4 regions of the Glutamicibacter sp. FBE19 genome follow, and region 1 is predicted to be linked to each of the others. Evidence: riboswitches for the same ligand, from Rfam matches in the RefSeq annotation. Region 1 holds a riboswitch; each other region holds the start of a gene.
What was found. A riboswitch is a leader RNA that binds a small molecule or an ion and turns the genes downstream of it on or off. The one in region 1 is predicted to bind thiamine pyrophosphate.
Positions count from the first base shown of each region.

Region 2: another riboswitch for thiamine pyrophosphate. It lies ahead of thiC (phosphomethylpyrimidine synthase ThiC); the one in region 1 lies ahead of H6F58_RS09180 (3-oxoacyl-ACP reductase).
Region 3: another riboswitch for thiamine pyrophosphate. It lies ahead of thiM (hydroxyethylthiazole kinase); the one in region 1 lies ahead of H6F58_RS09180 (3-oxoacyl-ACP reductase).
Region 4: another riboswitch for thiamine pyrophosphate. It lies ahead of thiO (glycine oxidase ThiO); the one in region 1 lies ahead of H6F58_RS09180 (3-oxoacyl-ACP reductase).

Region 1 is NZ_JACKQN010000004.1:211,130-216,263, forward strand. Features, by position in the region: gene fepB (Fe2+-enterobactin ABC transporter substrate-binding protein) at 1-834, shown strand, start outside; gene H6F58_RS09175 (NtaA/DmoA family FMN-dependent monooxygenase) at 831-2,159, opposite strand; gene H6F58_RS09180 (3-oxoacyl-ACP reductase) at 2,156-2,956, opposite strand; TPP riboswitch at 3,043-3,136, opposite strand; gene H6F58_RS09185 (HNH endonuclease family protein) at 3,554-4,261, shown strand; gene H6F58_RS09190 (hypothetical protein) at 4,399-4,611, shown strand; gene H6F58_RS09195 (bifunctional UDP-sugar hydrolase/5'-nucleotidase) at 4,785-5,134, shown strand, end outside.
Region 2 is NZ_JACKQN010000011.1:81,511-86,644, forward strand. Features, by position in the region: gene H6F58_RS15600 (AraC family transcriptional regulator) at 1-179, opposite strand, end outside; gene H6F58_RS15605 (GTP pyrophosphokinase family protein) at 410-1,141, shown strand; tRNA gene H6F58_RS15610 (tRNA-Met) at 1,268-1,341, opposite strand; tRNA gene H6F58_RS15615 (tRNA-Thr) at 1,389-1,460, opposite strand; tRNA gene H6F58_RS15620 (tRNA-Thr) at 1,983-2,054, shown strand; TPP riboswitch at 2,230-2,339, shown strand; gene thiC (phosphomethylpyrimidine synthase ThiC) at 2,335-4,077, shown strand; gene H6F58_RS15630 (DEAD/DEAH box helicase) at 4,193-5,134, opposite strand, start outside.
Region 3 is NZ_JACKQN010000017.1:3,621-8,754, forward strand. Features, by position in the region: gene thiD (bifunctional hydroxymethylpyrimidine kinase/phosphomethylpyrimidine kinase) at 1-818, opposite strand, end outside; gene thiE (thiamine phosphate synthase) at 800-1,441, opposite strand; gene thiM (hydroxyethylthiazole kinase) at 1,434-2,228, opposite strand; TPP riboswitch at 2,218-2,312, opposite strand; gene H6F58_RS17585 (GntR family transcriptional regulator) at 2,350-2,715, opposite strand; gene H6F58_RS17590 (hypothetical protein) at 2,712-4,307, opposite strand; gene H6F58_RS17595 (aldehyde dehydrogenase family protein) at 4,411-5,134, shown strand, end outside.
Region 4 is NZ_JACKQN010000008.1:62,193-67,326, forward strand. Features, by position in the region: gene H6F58_RS13040 (ThiF family adenylyltransferase) at 1-1,056, opposite strand, end outside; gene H6F58_RS13045 (thiazole synthase) at 1,056-1,874, opposite strand; gene thiS (sulfur carrier protein ThiS) at 1,877-2,122, opposite strand; gene thiO (glycine oxidase ThiO) at 2,119-3,243, opposite strand; TPP riboswitch at 3,241-3,346, opposite strand; gene H6F58_RS13060 (GNAT family N-acetyltransferase) at 3,427-4,389, shown strand; gene H6F58_RS13065 (mechanosensitive ion channel) at 4,476-5,134, opposite strand, start outside.

The sequences.
Region 1 (5,134 bases):
GTCTCAACCTCCGTATCAGTGACCGGAACTCTATTGTCCCTCGACGCCCCGGTCGTTGCCACGTCCGTCGCACCACAGAACCCGGCAACAGACAAGCATGGATTCTTGAACCAGTGGGGCCAAGTGGCCTCAAAACGCTCGGTAGATGCACTCTATGAAATCGGGAATTTTGATCTCGAAGCTATTCGGGATCGCAAGCCTGATTTGATATTGGTCTCCGCCTCAGGCGCGGATTCCGAATTGGAGCATCTCGACCAGTTGCGGGAAATCGCCCCAACTCTCCTCGTCGATTACACCGAAAAGAAATGGACCGCGCTCAGCGCGGATCTAGCCAAGGCTACCGGCACGGAGGAAGCAGCGGCTCGCAACAACAGCATCATCAGCCAACGTGTTGCCAGCTTGAAACAGTCCCTGTCGATCCCCGCCGGCACCACGGCATCGATTCTTTCCTATCACCAGGGAAACATCTCCCCCATAGCCCAGAGCACCGGTCCGCATGCACAGCTGTTCGAGTCCCTGGGGTTCACCGTGCTGGATCCTCCAGCAGAGTTTGATACTTCCATGCAAGAACGCGAAGACTTCTCGTTCACCAGCTACGAAAGACTGGCCAAGTCCTTGCCGGGCGATACGGCCTTCCTGCTCTCCTCGGATCCAGAGGCCACCGAGCAGTTCTCTTCCGATGCCTCCCTTGCACAATTGCCTTCCGTTCGCGGAGGCAACGTCTTTGCGCTTCAGGAGTCATTCCTCCTGGATTTCTTCTCAACACAGAAAATCCTGGATTACTTTGAGAATGATTTCCCCGGCTTGGCTCCCGAAGCGCAACCACACAACTAGCCGCGCGCCAAGGCCACAGCCTCCGGAACAGCCAAACCAAGATTTCCACGCAAGGTAGCCGACTCGTAGCGGGTACGGAATCTGCCACGGCGCTGCAATTCCGGAATCACTAGCTCAATGAAGTCCTCCAGAGATCCTGGCAGGGACGGCGGCATCAGGTTGAAGCCATCTGCGGCCCCGCTATCGATCCAGAGTTCAATCTCATCTGCAATCATTTCCGGCGTTCCCACCATGGTGCAGTGGCCCCCGCCAGCAGCCAGCAGGCCGAGTAGTTCACGAACCGTGGGCTGGTGCAGCTCGATGAGCCGCAGAATCGTGGTGTATCGGCCAGCCGGGCCAGTGAATTCTTCCAGTGGCGGCAGATCCGGTACGGGTCCATCCAAAGGCCAGCGGCTGGTGTCCTGCTGCAAGAATACTCCCAGCTGGCGCAGAGCGTCCCCCGTTGGCAGCAATTCGTTCAGTGCACGCTGCTTGGCTTTGGCTTCTTCTGCTGTGCGCCCCACATAGGTCACCAGCCCGGGCATGATCAGCGCCCTGTTGTCCGAGCATCGCGAAGCTCTGGTGCGTTCGGAAAGGTCTTGGGCGAATTCGGATGCCATCTGGTGATCGGCTGCTACCGAGTAGATCGCTTCAGCGTGTGCTGCTGCCAGTTCACGGCCAGCTGGCGAGGAGCCTGCTTGGAACATGACAGGCTCGCCATGAACTGAGTTGGGCATATTCAAGGGACCTCGCACCGAGAAGTGCTCGCCTTCGTGATTGATTTCTTGAAGCAATCGCGTATCGGTGAAATTTCCGCCACGGTCAATTTGGACTGCTTGATGCGGATATGATCCCCACAACTTGCGCAAGACGTCAATGAATTCTGCGGCTCTGCCATATCGCTGCGCGTGCGCAGGCAGCTCGGTGAGCGAATGGTTCTGCGCTTCGGTATCCCACATGCTCGTCACCACGTTGATCCCGGCGCGCCCGTTGGACAAATGCTGCAAGCTGCCCAGCATGCGTGCCGCGTGGAAAGGAGAGTAGAAGCTGGCCGAGATGGTGCAGACCAGTCCGATATTCGTGGTGCATTGGCTGATCGCCGACAACAGCGTCACCGGCTCAAAGAACCAGGTGGGACCGGCCTGCGCAGCTGAGGCTGACACCGCTTGGCCATCGGCGAAGAACACCGCGTCCAACAGCCCCTTCTCAGCCAGCTGGGCCAGCTTGATGTAGTACTGGGTATCGGGAAGCTCTTCGGCCGCCGAGTCCTCGGCACGCCAGGCCGCTTGGTGATGCCCGGTTCCATAGAGGAACAGATTCAAATGTACCTGTTTCTTCTGGCTCATCCCTTCACCAGCCCGCCATCCACGATAAGGTTCTGACCTGTAACCCCACGAGATAGCGGGGAAGCGAAGAACAGGACGGTATCGGCCAGTTCCGCTGGCGTGGTGACTCGACGCAATGGCGTTCCCGAGGCGATCAGGTCGAATACTGCCTCGGGGGTCGCAGCCGAGGCGTCGGTGGTGCGCAGGAGCCCTCCAGAAACCATGTTGACGTTGATTCCTTCTGGCCCAAGATCATCAGCGAAGGTACGGGTCAGGGACAGCAGCGCAGCTTTAGTGGCGGTGTAGTCGTGGTACGGAACCACCGGGTGCTGGAATAGGTTGGTGCCGATATTGATGATGCGGCCAAATCCTGTTTGCCGCATTCCCGGCAGTACAGCCTGGATGGCAGCTACGGGAGCCAGCACCGATCCGGCGAACTGGGCACTGAGCTCTGCGGCGGAAATCGCTTCGGCGGTGGAGCGGGCGTCGCCATTAAAGGAGAAATCCACCAAGGCATTGTTCACCAGAGTTGTCACCGGCTGTCCAAAATGATCTTCGGCTTCAGCCACCATCGACTTGAGCGCAGATTCGTTGCGAACATCAGCCTGAATGGCTACTGCATCATTCGGGTAGAGCGCGACGAGATCATTGGCTGCTTGTTCCGAAGAGTTGTAATTGATGACGACTTTCGCGCCAGCTGCAAGGAAGGCCTTGCTGATGGCGGCACCGAGCCCTCGAGCTCCGCCGGTGACAAGAATGACCTGCTCTTCAAGTGGAAGGGCAATGGGGGTTGCTGGTGATTGGGTGTCCGTGCTCATCTTGTTTGAACTCCTTGACGGCGTCTGTTGGCGAATGGATTTTTGACCAAAGACGCGGACGGTTCAAGCACTTCGGGTGCACACATACGCAGAATCCAGGACATTCCCTTCGCCAGTACTAACTGGATCAGGTTCAACGGGTGTTCTCTCAGCCGCCCTGCGGCACCCCGTGTCACTGCTCCCATTAGTAGCACACGCACGGCTTAGCTGTAGAACATTACTTCATGAATCCCGCGCGTATCAGCACTCGGTTCTTGGGCAACCCGGGGTTGAGCGCCATCTGGAACCGTGATTTCCCGGCTCCATTCGGCAGCGGGATTTGCGCAACGCAAGGAAACCCATGCCACCACTTCGCTGCTTTCCCGACAAGATACAGATAAATCGGCCTTGAGGTCGGAAACCGAGTTGACCAATGCATATCGAGGAACAGAAACTCGATAGCCAGCAGGTCTCGACATGATCGCTAGAACTGGTTCACACCGATCTCACACTAAAACACGGCATGGACGCAGCTAAATGGTCCACCCCGCTTCATATAGTTTCCTAAGGGCCTGTCCCCCTTGCCAACTGTCGCTTTCCTAGGAGTCGTACTTCCGCATGCAGCTGCTGCGCCGCGCAATCTCATTTGCACTCATCGCTTCATCCCTTGCCCTCACTGGATGCTCAACTCTTGATTCCATCGAGCAGTATCGAGTTCCCGACGCGCAGGCTGACACTACCCACAACAGCGCGGAGCAACGCGCCAGCTATGCTGACTCGCTTGAGTTGCTCGCGGATATCGACGTCAAGGGCCGTGCCCCCAAGACTGGCTATGAACGGGAAAAGTTCAGCAAGGGTTGGAAGGATCCGGACCGCAACGGTTGCGATGCCCGCAATGACATCCTGGCTCGCGACTTGGAACACGTGAAATACAAATCTGCGTCGAAGCCTTGCGTAGTGCTCAGCGGAACTTTCCACGACCCGTATACCAACACCACCATCAATTTTGTTCGGGGCCAGAAAACCAGCACCGCAGTTCAGATCGACCACGTTGTCGCGCTGTCGGATGCCTGGCAAAAGGGCGCCCAGCGCTGGGACCAGGAAGCTCGTTTCGAATTCGCCAATGACCCGCTAAACCTCATGGCCTCGGACGGGCCGACGAACGCGGCTAAAGGCGACAAGGATGCCGCAACATGGCTTCCTCCCAACAAGAGTTTCCGCTGCGAATACGTCTCACGCCAGACTCAGGTCAAAGCGAAATATGGGGCTTGGATGACCAAGGGCGAACACGATGCCATCGAACGCATCCTGAAGGCTTGCGTGTAGTTAGCCTAAAGTCGCAGTGAAAGATCCTCCTTAAGGGCTATCGTCAAATCGATGGATTTGTGACAGTATGGATATTACTCAAGCCAATAGTCATTATGTGTGGTGATTGTTGGCAAAATTTTCTGCTGCAAAGGTCAATGATGAAGACACGGTTGTCGGGAGCGCTCTTGCTGCTTGCCAGCGTGTGCCTTTTTGGTTTTGCCCTGAACGCCGCGCATCGAGACACAGCCATGGCTTGCTGGATCCTGTCCACAGTCTTCTTCATCGCGGCTGCCATGCTCATGCTCGGTGCCATCGTAGGAGCTTCCTCGGTCACAGCAACCAAATCACGCCACAACCGACGGCTCTAGCCGCATCAAGTTTTTTCGAAGCAACGTATCAACCACAGGCTGGTGCGTTGCTTCGACTATTTAACCGCTAGTTCTCATGGCCCTGCACAGCAATTTAACCCGCAGGCATCGACAGGTTCACCTAGATGCGATAGACATAAGTCTTGTCACACCCGTCACTTTTAGGAGTACCCATGTCTGCATTCGCGCAGATGAGAAAACTCGGTTTCGCCTCCTTGGCCACCCTCTCGCTCATGGCCACAGGAACAGCCATGGCGCAGGCAATGCCCACCGAGGAATCAATCAGCACTGCTTCCCCAGCAGCTGATCCTGTAACCCTGGATCTAGTTGGCATTAATGACTTCCACGGCCGCATCGCTGCCGATCGGGACTCTGCCGGCGCTGCAGTGCTCGCCGGAGCTGTGGACCAGCTGCGCGCCGAGAATGAAAACACGTTGTTCGTATCGGCCGGCGACAATATCGGGGCTTCGACCTTTGCTTCCGCGTCCCAGGAGGATGCTCCAACCATTGATGCGCTGGGTGC
Region 2 (5,134 bases), on a different contig from region 1:
ATTCGCGGGCCGACGCTCACTGTGGAAGCGCCACGCTGATTCCATAGCAGCTCGTGTGTTGGGTGGGAATGCGACGGCCAGCAAGTGTCGACGTCAACGCGCTCTTGAAAAAACCCGATAACGAACGGAACGTCGATAGCGCCTGCAGCGTAGGCCGGAAGCTTCCGTTCTTCAATCATGACCGCACCTCAGTTGCCTAACGCTCCACGTCCACCCGATAGATTCACGACTTCTTCTGGCCCAATTCTTAGATGGATGACCTACGCTAAAACTATAGAGCGTTCGTGTCTGTTGACATCGCCCCAACCTGCAGAGGTGATTTAGGATTTCCACTCCAAACCCAGAAGACAACGGCGGCGTTATCCCGCTGCCTTCTACGGCAAACCTGAGTTCAGGCGAACTACAAGAAATGACCCAGGCATTCCGGCTACAGTTCCAGCGATTCATGATGGAATACCAGTTTGCCGTCGACGAAGTTCTGACCAAAGTCTCGATTCTTCGTGAAGAGTTCCTCTACCTGCACAAGTACAATCCCATCGAGCACATTACCTCCCGGGTAAAAACTCCGGAAAGCATCATGCGCAAGGTGAGCCAGAGGAATATCCATCCTTCCCTCTCAGCCATCAGGGAGAACATCAGCGACATCGCCGGTGTCCGAATCACCTGCAGCTTTGTGAAGGACATCTACAAGGTGCTCAATACCTTGACCGCGCAAAATGACATTCGAGTCATCCAGATCAAGGATTACATCAAGAATCCAAAGCCAAGCGGTTACAAGAGCGTGCATGCCATCGTTGAAATCCCGGTCTTCCTCTCGGACGGACCGGTGAATGTCATTGTTGAGCTGCAGATCCGCACTATCGCCCAAGACTTCTGGGCCAGCCTGGAACACAAGATCTTTTACAAGTACGAAGGCGAAGTCCCTGCCTATTTGGCTTCAGAACTTGCCGAAGCCGCAGCCGTAGCCACCAAGCTTGATATGCAGATGCAGCGACTGCATACCGAGGTTCATGGCCACGATGCCAACGACGAAAACGCTAACGGGCAAGAAGTAGACGCGGAGGTAATACAAGGACTGCTCATGCTTGCCAAGGAAGCTTCAACGGGCAAGGACCACCGCGACAAGGGCGCTACCCAGTAGCGCTAGTCCAAAAAAACAGAGCAAGGCCTCCGAGCGAAAGATTGTTGCGCTCGGAGGCCTTGTTCGCTACCGATATTTTCAGAAACGAAAAAGCCCCGAAATCCGGGGATTTCGGGGCAAAATCTGTAGCGGCGCCGGGACTCGATCCCGGGACCTCACGATTATGAGTCGTGCGCTCTAACCAGCTGAGCTACGCCGCCACAAGTGAGAAGCAATCCAGTAGAAGCCAAGAAAGCTTCTCACTCAGAGCCCCCTGCCGGAATCGATCCGGCGACCTCGTTCTTACCAAGAACGCGCTCTACCACTGAGCTAAGGGGGCAACGAGTAAATACTCTACACGGATTCCCGCACAAACAAAAATCGGCGCTCAACCCTCTAATTCGATACCGCTCAGGCGAATAACTACTAGTCAGAATTGATTATTGGCAATTTTGGCACTTGCGCGGCACAACCAGTGGCACAAAAGTGCTTTGGTGACGATGCTCACTGAGGGGAATTTGGTGATCAGCCTGCAATTATGCGCACCTTTGCAACACTTCTAATTTTCATGGCAAGCAAGCCCAGTACCCGTCGAACGCAGCAGGAATGTTGCAAGGGCTCCGGATACGAATAGGCGAGTCCCAAGAACTCCCCAAATGCGGCCAGAAGAACCAGATTTCATCGATGCTCCATGTGGCGCCAATAGACTTTTTCCCTGATCGGATACTGGCGCCCGGAAAACTTCTGCAGGCAGTGACCCGCCGTCCGCATTCCGGACTTGAGTAGTACGCTTGTGACCTCAGCTACAAATTCATTCAGGATTTTGCAAACGTCAGAAACCTGTGTAGAGTATTTACTCGTTGCCCCCTTAGCTCAGTGGTAGAGCGCGTTCTTGGTAAGAACGAGGTCGCCGGATCGATTCCGGCAGGGGGCTCGAAATAAGAGAGACAATCTGATTGCAGATTGTCTCTCTTTTCGTTTACCCAGAACTTTTATTCTGGACCGAATATGGCCAGGATTTCATCCTCGCTTCGCACAAAACATTTCGCTGGCCGATCGTCACCGTGTGGCCCATTTGCCTCCGATAGAAATTTTCGTGCTAGTGTCATCTGCGACCACACGGGAGCCCCATGGCAAGGGCTGAGATCGGACTGCAGCTGTCCGCGACCGTTGAACCTGTCCGGGTAATGCCGGCGAAGGAAGTGAGTTTCTCAATGGAACAATTTGAACAGCATTCCGCCCACTCTCTCGCGTTCCGCGAAGCCGATGGGATTTCAGTTCCGGTTACGCAGATCCAGCTTGCGGACTCCCCTAATGGCCAGCCCAACGAGCCGGTGGTTGTGTATCGCACCAGCGGTCCGGGAAGTGAACCAACGCAGGGACTGAAGCCGTTTCGGGAATCCTGGATTCTTGAGCGTGGAGACGTGCAGCGCTATGCGGGACGCGAGCGGAACCTGCATGACGATGGGCGTTCAGCGGTCCGCCGCGGTACTGCCAGCGATGAGTGGGCTGGACGTTCCGCTCCGCCGCTCAAGGCCGTAGACGGGGCAGCAGTGACTCAAATGCACTACGCTCGTGCGGGAGTCATCACCCCGGAAATGCGCTATGTAGCATTGCGCGAAGAATGCGATGTAGAGCTGGTGCGCAGCGAGCTTGCCGCCGGACGAGCGATCATCCCCTCGAATATCAACCATCCTGAATCCGAACCGATGATCATCGGCAAGGCGTTTCTCGTAAAGATCAATGCGAATATCGGCAATTCAGCAGTGACCAGCTCCATCGCCGAAGAAGTCTCCAAATTGCAGTGGGCCACCAAATGGGGTGCAGACACTGTCATGGACCTTTCGACCGGCGATGACATCCACACCACCCGCGAATGGATCATTCGAAATTCGCCGGTCCCCATCGGCACCGTGCCGATCTACCAGGCCCTGGAAAAGGTCAATGGCGAAGCGAACGCACTGACCTGGGAAATTTTCCGGGACACCGTTATTGAGCAATGCGAGCAGGGCGTGGACTATATGACCATCCATGCCGGCGTGCTCTTGCGCTATGTCCCGCTGACAGCCAACCGCGTCACCGGGATCGTTTCGCGCGGCGGATCCATCATGGCCGGATGGTGTCTGGCTCATCACCAGGAGAATTTCCTCTACACGCACTTTGACGAGTTGTGTGAAATCTTTGCGCAGTACGACGTGGCCTTCTCATTGGGCGACGGGCTGCGCCCGGGATCCATTGCCGACGCCAATGATGCGGCCCAATTCGCTGAACTTGATACCCTTGCCGAATTGACCAAGCGCGCGTGGAAGTACGATGTTCAGGTAATGGTGGAAGGACCGGGGCACATCCCGTTCCACATGGTCCGCGAGAACGTGGAACGCCAACAGGAACTGTGCGACGGCGCGCCCTTCTATACGCTAGGCCCGTTGGTCACCGATGTCGCACCCGGCTACGATCACATCACCAGCGCCATTGGCGCCACCGAAATCGCCCGCTATGGCACCGCCATGCTCTGCTATGTCACACCCAAGGAACATCTGGGATTGCCTAATCGCGATGACGTGAAAACCGGTGTGATTACCTACAAGATTGCAGCGCATGCCGCAGATCTGGCCAAGGGGCATCCTGGGGCCACCGCCCGCGATGATGCACTGAGCAAGGCGCGCTTCGAGTTCCGCTGGAACGACCAGTTCTCCCTGAGCTTGGACCCGGTCACAGCGCAGGAATTCCATGATGAGACGTTGCCTGCGGAACCTGCCAAGACAGCCCACTTCTGCTCGATGTGCGGCCCGAAGTTCTGCTCCATGCGCATCTCCCAGGACATTCGCGACGAGTACGGCTCAGCGGAAGCGCAAGCTGCGTTGGCCGGCATGGCGCAGAAGAGCCGGGAGTTCGTAGAAAGCGGCGGAAAAGTCTATCTCGGCGATGAGATTCCGGTAGGCAGTACCGCCCCGTAGAGCTGGTGCTGCGGCCCCTGTTGTTCTGGAAACGATGATGCCCCTGGATCAAGCCTTTCGGCTTGATCCAGGGGCATTATGCTGTGCTAGCTAATAAGCTGCAGCGAGTGCTGGCTTAGTAGTCGCGACGTCCACCGCTGCGACCCGAATCGCTGAAGCGATCCTTGCCGCCACGGCCACCGAAGCGCTTTTCGCCGCCACCACGACGGTCATTGAAGCCGCCGCCGCGTCCACCACGGAATCCACCACGGTCGCCACCGCCGCGTCCACCACGGAATCCACCGCGGTCGCCTTCGTCATCGCCACGTGGCTTGCGGCCGGAATCCAGCTCCATGCTGATCAGCTCGCCGCCAATGCGGGTCTTGGACAGTGCACGCCACTGGTCCTTGCTCAGCTCTGCTGGCAACTCAACCAAGGTGTGGTCCGAACGGATCTCAATGCCACCGATTTCGGAGGAGTTGAAGCCGCCTTCGTTAGCCAAAGCGCCAACGATCGAGCCTGGCTGCACGCGGTTGCGGCGGCCGATGGCCAAACGGTACATGGCGTTGCCTTCGGCAGCGGTCTTGCGGGCACGTGGGCCGCGCTCTCCGCGATCGCCACGGTCGCCACGCTCTGGGCGATCGCGATCCATGCGGGCCTTCTTCGAAGCAGGAATCACCGGTTCGGTCATCAACAGCGGGCGTCCACCCTGGGCCATTAAGGCCAGAGCGGCAGCGATTTCCAGCTGATCGAGATCTTCGTGATCAGCAGCGAACTTCTCGACGATTTCGCGGAAGGTGGTCAGATCCTGGCCGCTGATGGTCTTGTCGATGCGATCGGTGAACTTCTGGATGCGGCGGTCGTTGACCGAGTCCAGGGAAGGCAGCTGCATCTGGGTCACCGGCTGGCGGGTAGCCTTTTCGATGGCACGCAGCAAGTACTTCTCGCGCGGGGTCATGAACAGGATCGCGTCGCCTGAGCGGCCGGCACGGCCGGTACGGCCAATGCGGTGCACGTAGGACTCGGTGTCATGCGGGATGTCGAAGTTGATGACGTGGGAGATGCGCTCCACGTCCAA
Region 3 (5,134 bases), on a different contig from region 1:
TCCATCGGATCAGCTTCGCTGAAGAAGTGGGCAAAGTGGTTCACCGGGCCATGCCCGCGGCCGACGTTGAGTTCATCGGCAGCTCCGATGGCGCGGAACAGATAGGCCTTGGCCTGTTCCAGTGCGCTGGCCCAGTCGCCGCCCGATGCATAGATCGTCGCCAGGGCGCTGGACAGGGTGCATCCGGTGCCGTGGGTGTTCTTGGTGTGGTGGCGCTGGTTGCTGAACTCGGCCAATACTCCCTGGGCGGAGACCAGGGCATCGGGACACAGGTCCCCGGCCAGATGTCCGCCCTTGGCCAGGACCAGTGCATCATGCTTGGCAGCCAGCCGCCGGGCCTGGTCCAGGACCTGCGGCCAGTCGGCCGCTGCCGGCTCGCGCAGCAAGCTTGCCAGCTCCAGCAGATTGGGCGTGATCACCGAAGCGCGGTCCAACAGGGAATCGAGCACCGCCTCATCTTCCAGGAGCCGGTCCCCGCTGGTGGCTACCATGACCGGATCCAGTACCACCGGGGCATCCACGGTATCCAGCCATCCGTTGACGGCGCGGATGATCTCCTCGTTGGCCAGCATGCCAATTTTAATGGCATCGATCTGGACGTCGGCACTGATCGCGTTGAGCTGAGCGAGCACAAACTCGCCATCGATGGCCTGTACCGCGCTGACACCCAGGGTGTTCTGCGCGGTCAGCGCGGTGATCACGCACATGCCGTAGCCGCCGTTGGCGGCAATGGCCTTCAGGTCCGCTTGGATCCCTGCGCCACCGGAGGGGTCGGAGCCGGCAATGGAGAGAATATTTTTCACTGCGCTGCCGCCCACGCTGCCACCAGCTGCCCGCTGGCAGCTTGCGGGTCGTCGGCATTGCAGATGGCGCGGACCACGGCCATACCTGCTCCGCCGCCAGCGCGGATGGCGCTGGCATCCTGCGCGGTGATCGCCCCGATGGCTATGCAGGGCAGGGAAGTCAGCGATGCGGCGCGGGCAAAACCGTCCAGCCCAATCGGGGTTGGGTGGTCTTTTTTGGTTGGAGTGGCACGCACTGCGCCGACCCCCAAGTAGTCGATCGCCTCGGCATCGAGGTTGGCCTGTGCCAGCTGGGCATCGGTGGAAGCGCTCAAGCCGATGATGCCTTCGCCCATGATCTGGCGTGCCAGGCGCACCGGGATGTCCTTCTGGCCGATGTGGATTCCACTGACCGTTGCCCCGGCCGCGCGGGCCGCCAAGAACACGTCGATCCGGTCATTGATCAGCAGCTTCGCCTTGCCTTCGGTGAGGCGGGCCGCGGCGTAGGCCAGTTCGAAGAATTCGCGCGCGGTCTCGTCTTTGGCTCGCAGCTGGATCCACTCGATGCCGCCGGCCACCGCCCCTTCGATGACTTCCAGGGTGGTGCGTGGCGTGCAGCTGGCGGTGTTGGCTACTAGGTATGCGCCGATATTATCCATGGTTCAATTCCTCGTACTTCAAATTCTGTAGTTCTTCAGGTTCCGTGGCGGCCAGGGCATCAAGGAAGGCCACGGCAAAACTCCCCGGACCGCTGCTTGCCGCCAGCGCCTTTTCTGCGGCGAGGCCATAGAATCCGTGGGCAGCGATGGCCGCGTCAAAGGGGTCCTCGTGCACTGCGAGCATGCCCGCGTTGAAGGCGCCCAGCGCGCATCCTCCACCGGTGATCCTGGTCAACCCGATCCCGTTGGTATGCACCAGCACGGTGCGGTGCGCGTCGATGATCGCGTCCGCTTCACCGGAGATGGCAACAACGCACCCGTGCTCCTTGGCCAATTCGCGTCCGGCGTCCAGGGCTGCCTGCACGGTATCTGCTGCATCAACACCTCGGCCGCTGGAATCCTTGCCCGCCAAGGCCAGGATTTCCGAGGCATTGCCGCGGATCAAGGCCGGACGCTGCTGCACAATGCGTCGTGCGAAATCGGTGCGCACCGAAAGGGCGCCCACGGCTACTGGATCCAATACCCAGGGGGTGCCAGCCGCGCTCGCCGAGAGGACCGCTTCCTCCATGGCAACCATTTGCTCGGTGCTTGGAGTGCCCAGATTCACCAGTACCGCGGAAGCCATGGCGGCAAACCCTCCGGCCTCTCCGGGCAGGTTGGTCATCGCCGGCGATGCGCCGGAGGCAAGAAGGACATTGGCGGTGAAGTTGGTGACGACAGCATTCGTCAGGCAAAAAACCAAGGGGGAGCGTTGCCGGTATTTTTGGGCAACGATAGGCAGAGTCATGCGACATCCCTCCGCTAGCGTGAACTAGATCAGGTTCGACGGGTTTCATCTCAGTCGGCTTCTCCGGCACCCCGTGTCACTGATTTAGAGAGTACGCAGAAGGGGTGCCCAGAACAAATCCTCAGGGTTCGCGTCGTGCCACCAATGCCTTGAGTGTCGCGGCGTCAACATGCTGCGCCGCCGCCAATTTCCACAGCTGGTCCACCGCGGCCACCAGGTCTTCGTGGGTATCAACAGATCCGGGTCGTTCGCTCACTATGGTGCCTGCGCGGCGCCTCGAGGAAATCAGCCCTTCGGCTTCCAGCTCCTTATAGGCGCGAGCCACCGTTCCGGCTGCAACCCCCAAGTCCGTGGCCAGCGCGCGGACGGTCGGCAATCGGTTGCCCGGCGCCAACTCGCCAAGGTTGATGAGCGCGGCAATCTGCGAGCGGATCTGCTCATAGGGTGCGGTGGCTGCCTCAAGGTCCACACTGATCTGTGTGCTCATGCGGACGTTGACCTCTGCAAGGACATGACTTCGCTGTCCTTGGGGCGTTCGAGGAATATGACCGCCGGAACGCAGAAGATCATGATGGCAAGAAGATCCAGGCGGACCGGGAACGCGTAGCCGACAACCAGCATGGCCGCGACGGCACTGGTGACCGCTCGCAGGGAACGCAGTTCCAAAACCCTTCGGTACCAGATTTCTTCAGCGGCCGTAACGTTCCACGGGATAATGGATCTACGCGCGAACCAGGCAAATCCCATATGCGCGAGGACGAGCAGGACTACCAGGGCAATGACAACCACTTTGCTTGGCGCAACGAAACCCCATAAGTAGTCCAACGGGGGAAAGAGCAAGAAGTACAAGCACGCAGCTATGAGCAATCCGGCGCAAATATAAGGCCACATGGGCAACTTTGCCGAATGCTTGGGAGCGGCAGAAATCTGCCGTGAAACCACGTTCGCGTACCCGAGGTAAAGCGCATTCAACGCAAGGTAGAACACTGCGGCACTGGTGAACAACACCAGCATCCAAGTCTCGCGCTCGCCGGTAGGCAACTTGTAGTCATCGCTGACAGGCAAATTCGGCCATGCGATGAAAATGGCAACGAACATGAGCAGGGCTGTCGCGTATTGCAGGGAGAACAGCTGATCGCGCAGCCTGCTGAACCCGGTGCGTTTTGCCCGCGGGAGATTTTCAAAGTTCGTCGGCGGTCGCCAGAAAAGCATCAAGACCGAAATGCCCAGGACAGCGTAGTTCGCCGTCCAGTCCAGGTTGTTGCCGATTTTGTACATGCTATCCATGTACTCGATCCCCGCACCTGATCCATCAATGTAGCGTGTGGACTCGTTGTGGAACCAGCGCGCCTTGTAGTGCAGGGCCTCTCCCGCCTGTACCGCCAGCGATACGGCAACGGTGCGGTAGAGGCGGTTCAGCCAGATGGTGCGCAACAGCCGGTTATTGTGCTCGGAGATTCCCGGAAGTGGCCGACGCCTAAGAATGACAATGGAAGCTACGATTGCAGCCAATGCGAGGATTCCGAAGCTCACGTAGAGGTAAGGAAGGATCTCTCCGGCAGCACGCAATCCGTCCTGCGAAGGATTGCTGTAGGAGTAATCATCGGCACTGATTTCAGTCTCTGGCAATGGTGCAATGGCTGCGACGTCTCGAACAGAGTAAACCGTCACGCAGGCCAGGATCAGAACAACCAGCGTTGCTGCAACGAGCTTCTTGGGTATCGGGCTCGTCAAGGAACGTGGGGCAAGAGTCGCGGTGCGCAGCGGCTTCAACCGGCGTGGCCAGGTGTACTGGCTGGCGACATAGATGAAAGCGACCCACAGGCCAGGGGTGGCTGCTGAAGCAATGCCCATCGCAACATCGAGATTGCTTTGATCGCTTATGGGCACGTCCACGGCTTCGCCGAACCAATTGCTTGAGGCAGTGGCAAAGTAGCCGATGATTGCACACCACAATGCGTGCTGTCGTGCGCTTCTGAGCAGTTCACCGTTCTTAGCACGACCGAATGCCCGCAATAAGAAATAAACAACCAGCGCCGCTACGGCAAATGTGCCGAATTGTGTTGATAGAGATGCCATCGTGCCTCCTCGGTGATAATTAATGTATCAAACAGTTGATACATAATGAATCCTTCGGCGCATTAATCGATGGAATTTCCGTTTGGTGACGTACGCTCAAATCATGGGTCTGTTTACTTCCACTCCGTTGCCCGAGCCGGTCGGCGATTCCGCCCCTCCGGTGGACGAGCATCCTTCACGAATTGCCACGGTTCTGAGCCATTTGCGCCGTTCTGCCGACACCCGCATCACCCACCCGCGCCGCTTCCGGATCCAGCAATTGCGCGCGCTGGAGAAGATGCTCGAAGAGCATCTTGACGACTTTGTGCAGGCACTGAATGACGACCTCGGAAAGAGCCCCACCGAAGCCAAATTTGCCGAGGTCGACGTGGTGCGCGCCGAAATCGATTTTGCGCTGAGGCATCTGGCCGAATGGATGGACAGCACCGGCGTGAAGGTGCCGCTGGCGCTCCAGCCGGCCATCGCGAAGATCGAGCCGCGACCCTTGGGCGTGGTCTTGATTATTGGCGCATGGAACTACCCGCTGCAGCTGGTGCTCGCGCCGCTGGTTGCCGCCATTGCCGCTGGCAACGCCGCGGTTCTCAAGCCCTCGGAACTCGCCCCGGCCACCTCGGGGGCCCTGGCCAAGTTCCTCCCGCTCTATCTGGACGAGCGGGTCTTCGCGGTCATCGAAGGCGGTGCGGATACCGCCTCCGAATTGCTGGCAGCACGTTGGGACCACATCTTCTACACCGGTGGGGAGCGGGTTGCGAAAATCGTCGCGATGGCAGCCGCCCAGCACCTGACTCCCACCACTTTGGAACTCGGGGGCAAGTCCCCGGCCGTCG
Region 4 (5,134 bases), on a different contig from region 1:
CCGCGACATATGGCTGGCGGCCTTTCGGGAGCGGACACCGCTCTTGCAAACCATCACGATGATGCCGGCATCGCGTGGTATTAGCGCATGCTCTCCGGCCAGCAATCGGTCCAATGGCACATGAATGCTGTGGGGAATCGCGATGATGTCACGCTCCCACGACTCGCGCACATCAACGACGAGCACCTCGTTGTCCCGTTGCATGGCAGCCAGCTCATGCACGCCCAGGCTGGCGCAAGGTTCTTCAACGGCGCAAGCCACCGGCTGGTACTGGCCCAGCTGGACGACTCGCTCGCGCTGCGGGTCGGCGACAAATTCCAAGGACCGGACACTGGCAGCCAAGGCATCGTAGAGCCAGAGCTTGCCGCTGAGCGTGAGGCCAATACCTGTAATCAGCTTGAGCGCTTCGGTGCTCATTACCGAACCCACCACTCCGCATAGTGCTCCGAAGACACCGCCTTCGGAGCAGCTCGGAACCGAATCAGCATCCGGGATTTCCGGGAAGATATCCCGCAGCATCGGGCCGGTTCGCGGGTCAAAAACCGATACCTGGCCCGAAAACTGGAAGAGCGTGCCCCACACCAGCGGGGTCCCGGTGATTTCGGCAGCGTCGGAGGCGAGGTATCTCGTGGAGAAGTTGTCGCTGCCATCAATGACAAGGTCGTAGGCGGCGAAAAGCTCCAGGGCGTTGTCTTCGCTGAGCCGCTGGTTGAGCGGGTCAATGACGACAGTGCTGTTGTGTTCGGCGGCCAGCCTCTGCACGGAATCGACTTTTGGCCGGCCGACATCGGATTCGCGATGCATGATCTGGCGCTGCAAGTTCGACAGCTCTATCGAGTCATCATCGAGTACGCCGATCCGGCCTACTCCGGCGGCAATCAGATAACTGGCGATGGGACTGCCCAGTCCCCCGGCGCCAATAATCAGGACCTTGGCGTTGATGATGCGCCGTTGGCCCTCTTCGCCTACCCCGGGCAGGGTCAGATGCCGTGAATAGCGGGCCAGCTGCCCCGGATCGATCCCTGAAGCAGGTTCGCAGAGCGGTTGGCGCAGCATTAGAATTCCCCGACCAAGGTTTGCATCATTCCCTGTGCGGGCGAGGAAGCAAGTGCGGTATCGCGTCGTGGAATCCTGCCGGCCAAACGGGCCGCGCGGCCAGCTCGCACAGCGTCCCTCATGGCCGCGGCCATCAGCGGAGCGTTATGCGCGCGAGTCACTGCGCTGGCCAGCAGCACGGCATCGCAGCCTAGTTCCATGGCCAGCGCCGCGTCGGAGGCTGTTCCCACCCCGGCATCCAGGATCACCGGAACATTGGCACGGGAAACAATGGTGGAAATATTGTGCGGGTTCAAAATTCCCAGACCTGAACCGATCGGAGCGCCAGCAGGCATGATAGCTGCCACGCCGGCATCCTGGAGCCGCTGCGCCAGTGCAGGGTCATCATTGGTGTAGGCGAAGACCTGGAATCCATCGGCCACAAGCTGCTCGGTTGCCGAGTACAGTTCCAGCGGATCTGGCAGCAAGGTGTGCTCGTCGGCAATCACTTCAAGTTTGATCCAGTCCGTTTCCAGCGCTTCACGGGCCAGCTGCGCGGTCAGTACCGCATCACGGGCGGTGAAACACCCTGCGGTATTAGGCAAAGGAATGACGTTGTTGCGCTGGAGCAGCTCATAGACATTGCCTGCCCCGGCAGCAGAGAAATGGCGGATGGCAACGGTGGTCAATTCCGTGCCAGAAATGGTGAGCGCGCTATCCAGCGTGGTTAATGAGGTGGCCCCTCCGGTGCCCAGGATAAGCCGCGAGGAAAGGGTGCGCCCGGCGACGACAAAAGGATCGTTGTTGAGATCCAGCTCGGTGAATTCTTGCGATTCCATGCTTAGCCTCCCTGGGCTGCCGTAACGAGTTCTATGCTGTGCCCGTCTTCAAGAGCTTTGCTGTTCCAGCTGCTGCGGGGAACGACTGCGCCGTTCACGGCCGCGGCCACCCCCAGCTTGCTGCCGTCGACTGCTTTTGAATCTGCGTCGAGTTCCTTGCCGATTTGCGCGCTGATGAATTCGCGCAGGCTGGTACCGGCCTCCAGCTGAACTTGCTGGGAATTAAAAATGATGTTGATCGATGTCATCCGAGGGCCTCCAGTGCGGCGGTTGCGGAAAGTGTTGGAAAACGTTGCGGATCAACGTCATTCAACAGTGGATTTCTTTTGTTGTTTTCAGCGAGATCCGCAGTCAGTTCGGATCCCAAGGGGCTGAGCAGCACCCCATGGCGCGAATAGCCAGTGGAGAGCACCAGCCCCGGGTCAATGCGCCCGATCAGCGGGCGGTCATCGGCGGTTGCCGGCCTTGGCCTTGCGATGACTTCGTTCAGCGAGCAGTCGATAATTCCCGGGACAAGCCTGCGGGCGTTGTCGAGCAAGTTGTACATGGCGCCCACATTGACTTCCGGGTTCTGGTCTTCCCGAACGCTGGCGCCGAGCACGAGGCTGCCGTCCTTGCGCGGAACCAGATACACGTTCTGCCGGTGGACAATGCCTCGAATAATCCTGGTCAGCAGGGCGGGGCCTGGCGGGCTTTGAATCCGCAGGATGTCGCCGTGCACCGGGCGCAATGGCAGCTTGCCCAGCCCCTTCACCGTGCCCAGCGCGGTGGCGATAATGGTTTGATCGGCTGCGAAAACTTTTCCTGTGGCCGTGCGAACGGCGCTGGTGCGTGATCCTTCGGTGATCAGCTCTTCGGCCTGCTCATGGACCAGGTCATTGTGGAAGTGCTGGAGCAGGATGCGCACGACGGAACGGGGATCGATCTGGTGGTCCTCAGCGCAGAGCACCGCCCCGGAAATATTGCTGGCCAAGGCTGGTTCCAAGGACCTGGCTTGGCTCGGCAGCAGTTTTTCGGCGGACAATCCCAATGAGCTCTGCAGCTCCACGAGATCGTGGAGCGCTTCGCGGTCGGCAGGTTCTGCCGCGACGACCAGGGTTGAGCTTTGCAGGTAGTCGGGACGCACGCCCGTGGCCGCTTCCAGGCGATCAACGAACTGGGGGTAGCGGGCGCTGGATGCGGACAGCAACTGGTGCAGGGGGCCTTGGCCCCAGACGGTTTCGGCAGCTGGGGCCAGCATCCCGGCCGCTGCGTAGCTGGCGCCCTGGCCAGGTGCCGGGTCGATGATGGTGATGGTGTGGCCGCGTGAACTGAGCTCGAATGCGGTGGCTAGGCCGATGATTCCGGAGCCAACAATGTTGACATGCACAGTGGCACGCTTCCTTCCTACGGCGGCATGACCCGCATCAGGTGTAGCGGTCGGCTCAGTGCCCTCTCAGCCTGGTCGGTTTCAGGCTCCCGCGGAGTATTTGCGATTATAAGCATGAGGCAGCCCTGAAAAGCGAACTGCAGTTGACTTAGTTCCGTCATCTTTTGTGATGTACTTACCGGCATGGCGCAACAGGAATATCCCTCAGAATTGCCCGTCGATTCTCAACTATTCAGAGCGGTTGCCGGTCTGGAACAGCAGCTTCTCAGTGCCTCGCTGCGTGGCAACCGAAAATTGCTTGGCGAAATCCTGCATGAGAACTTCTTCGAAATCGGCGCAAGCGGAAGAACGTACGACAGGGATCAAGTCATGGAATTGCTGGCCACTGAAGATCCTTCCGCTGAGCGGTTGCGCTTTAGCAAGCCCTTGGCCATCCGACTATCAGAAAACCTCATCCAATTGCGCTGGAAGGCCAGCGGCCATCGCCCGGCACTTCGCAGCTCATTATGGTTCCGCGAGCAAGGCAAGTGGCAGATGCTGTTTCACCAAGGCACGCTCACAGGCCACGGCGGAAGCAAGCCTGCAGGGCCTGGCAGCGTCCGGGCAACAGGCGTTGCCGAGGAATTCAGCGTGAGGCAGCTCAGCGCGTTGGACGCGGGCTCCGTATACGAGGCGTTCATTTCCCATCCGGATATGCGGCGCCAAGGCGATGCCGATACGCCGGCAAAAGCACGGGCCTACGTAGATGCCCTGTTGAACGGCGAACAAAGCCAATTCCCGTTGGCGATCACTGCCAATGACCGGTTGATCGGGCTTGTTTGCGGGACGCTGGATCATTCAAATGCCAATGCTTGGATTTGGTACTGGATGCATAAGGAGTATCGCGGTCGTTCGCTCACTACGAGGGCAGTTGCCACACTGGCGAATTATCTTTTTGATGATCTTGATTTCTACCGCTTGGAGCTTGGCCTGCGGGCCAATAATCCCGGTTCACGCAGCGTGGCCGAGAACAATGGTTTTCTGCGTGAAGGAACCGAGCGGGGCAAATTCCTCGTCGATGGTGAACGCATCGACGTCTACACCTACGCCCGGCTAAGAACTGATTTGCCCGGCGCTGTAGCTCCGCTGCCACTTCGCCTGCCCTAGGGCTGGGCCCAGACACAGAAACGCCGCGGAATCCTCGGTGGATTCCGCGACGCTCCTGACGTCCCCTTAGGTTCTGTTCGGGATGTTTATATGCCTGGCGACGCCGGCGGTGCCGGTGGTGCCGAATCCGGGCCGTTGGAGCTCAGCTTGTCGGTATCGATCTTGTTCAGGGTGCGAGCTGCTGCTTCGCGGCCGCCAAGCCCGAAGGCCAGGGCCGCTGCCAGGGCTGCGCCGATGACAATTGCGCCGAAGGCCATGTTGATGATCGAGTCCGCAATGCCCATGTATTTCAGGCCCATTGCAACGAACAGCGCAATGGCCGTGTAGCGGATAATCTTCGACGCAGTGGTGTCGCCCATGAACTTGCCGATCACGTTAGCGACGACGAAGCCTGCGGCAACGATTGCTGCACCGAAGAGGATCTTGCCACCCAGTTCCAGAATCTCATTGAGGATATTGGTGATAGCCGGGAAGTTCAGCATCTGTGCTGCCATCACGCCGAAGAACAGCACGATAGCAATCTTCACGATGCCGGCAATGATGCCCGATGCGCTCTTGCCTTCTGGAACAACGCCCCAGCCGGCAACGACGCGATCAGTGCTTACACCGTGGAGGGTAGACTCCAGCAGCTGTCCAACAAACTTTGCAATCAGGAAGCCAACTGCCAACAGCACCAGTGCCATGATGACCTGTGGGATGGCGGTGAAGACCAGCTGAAGCATTTGCTCAGCAGGCTGCGAAATGG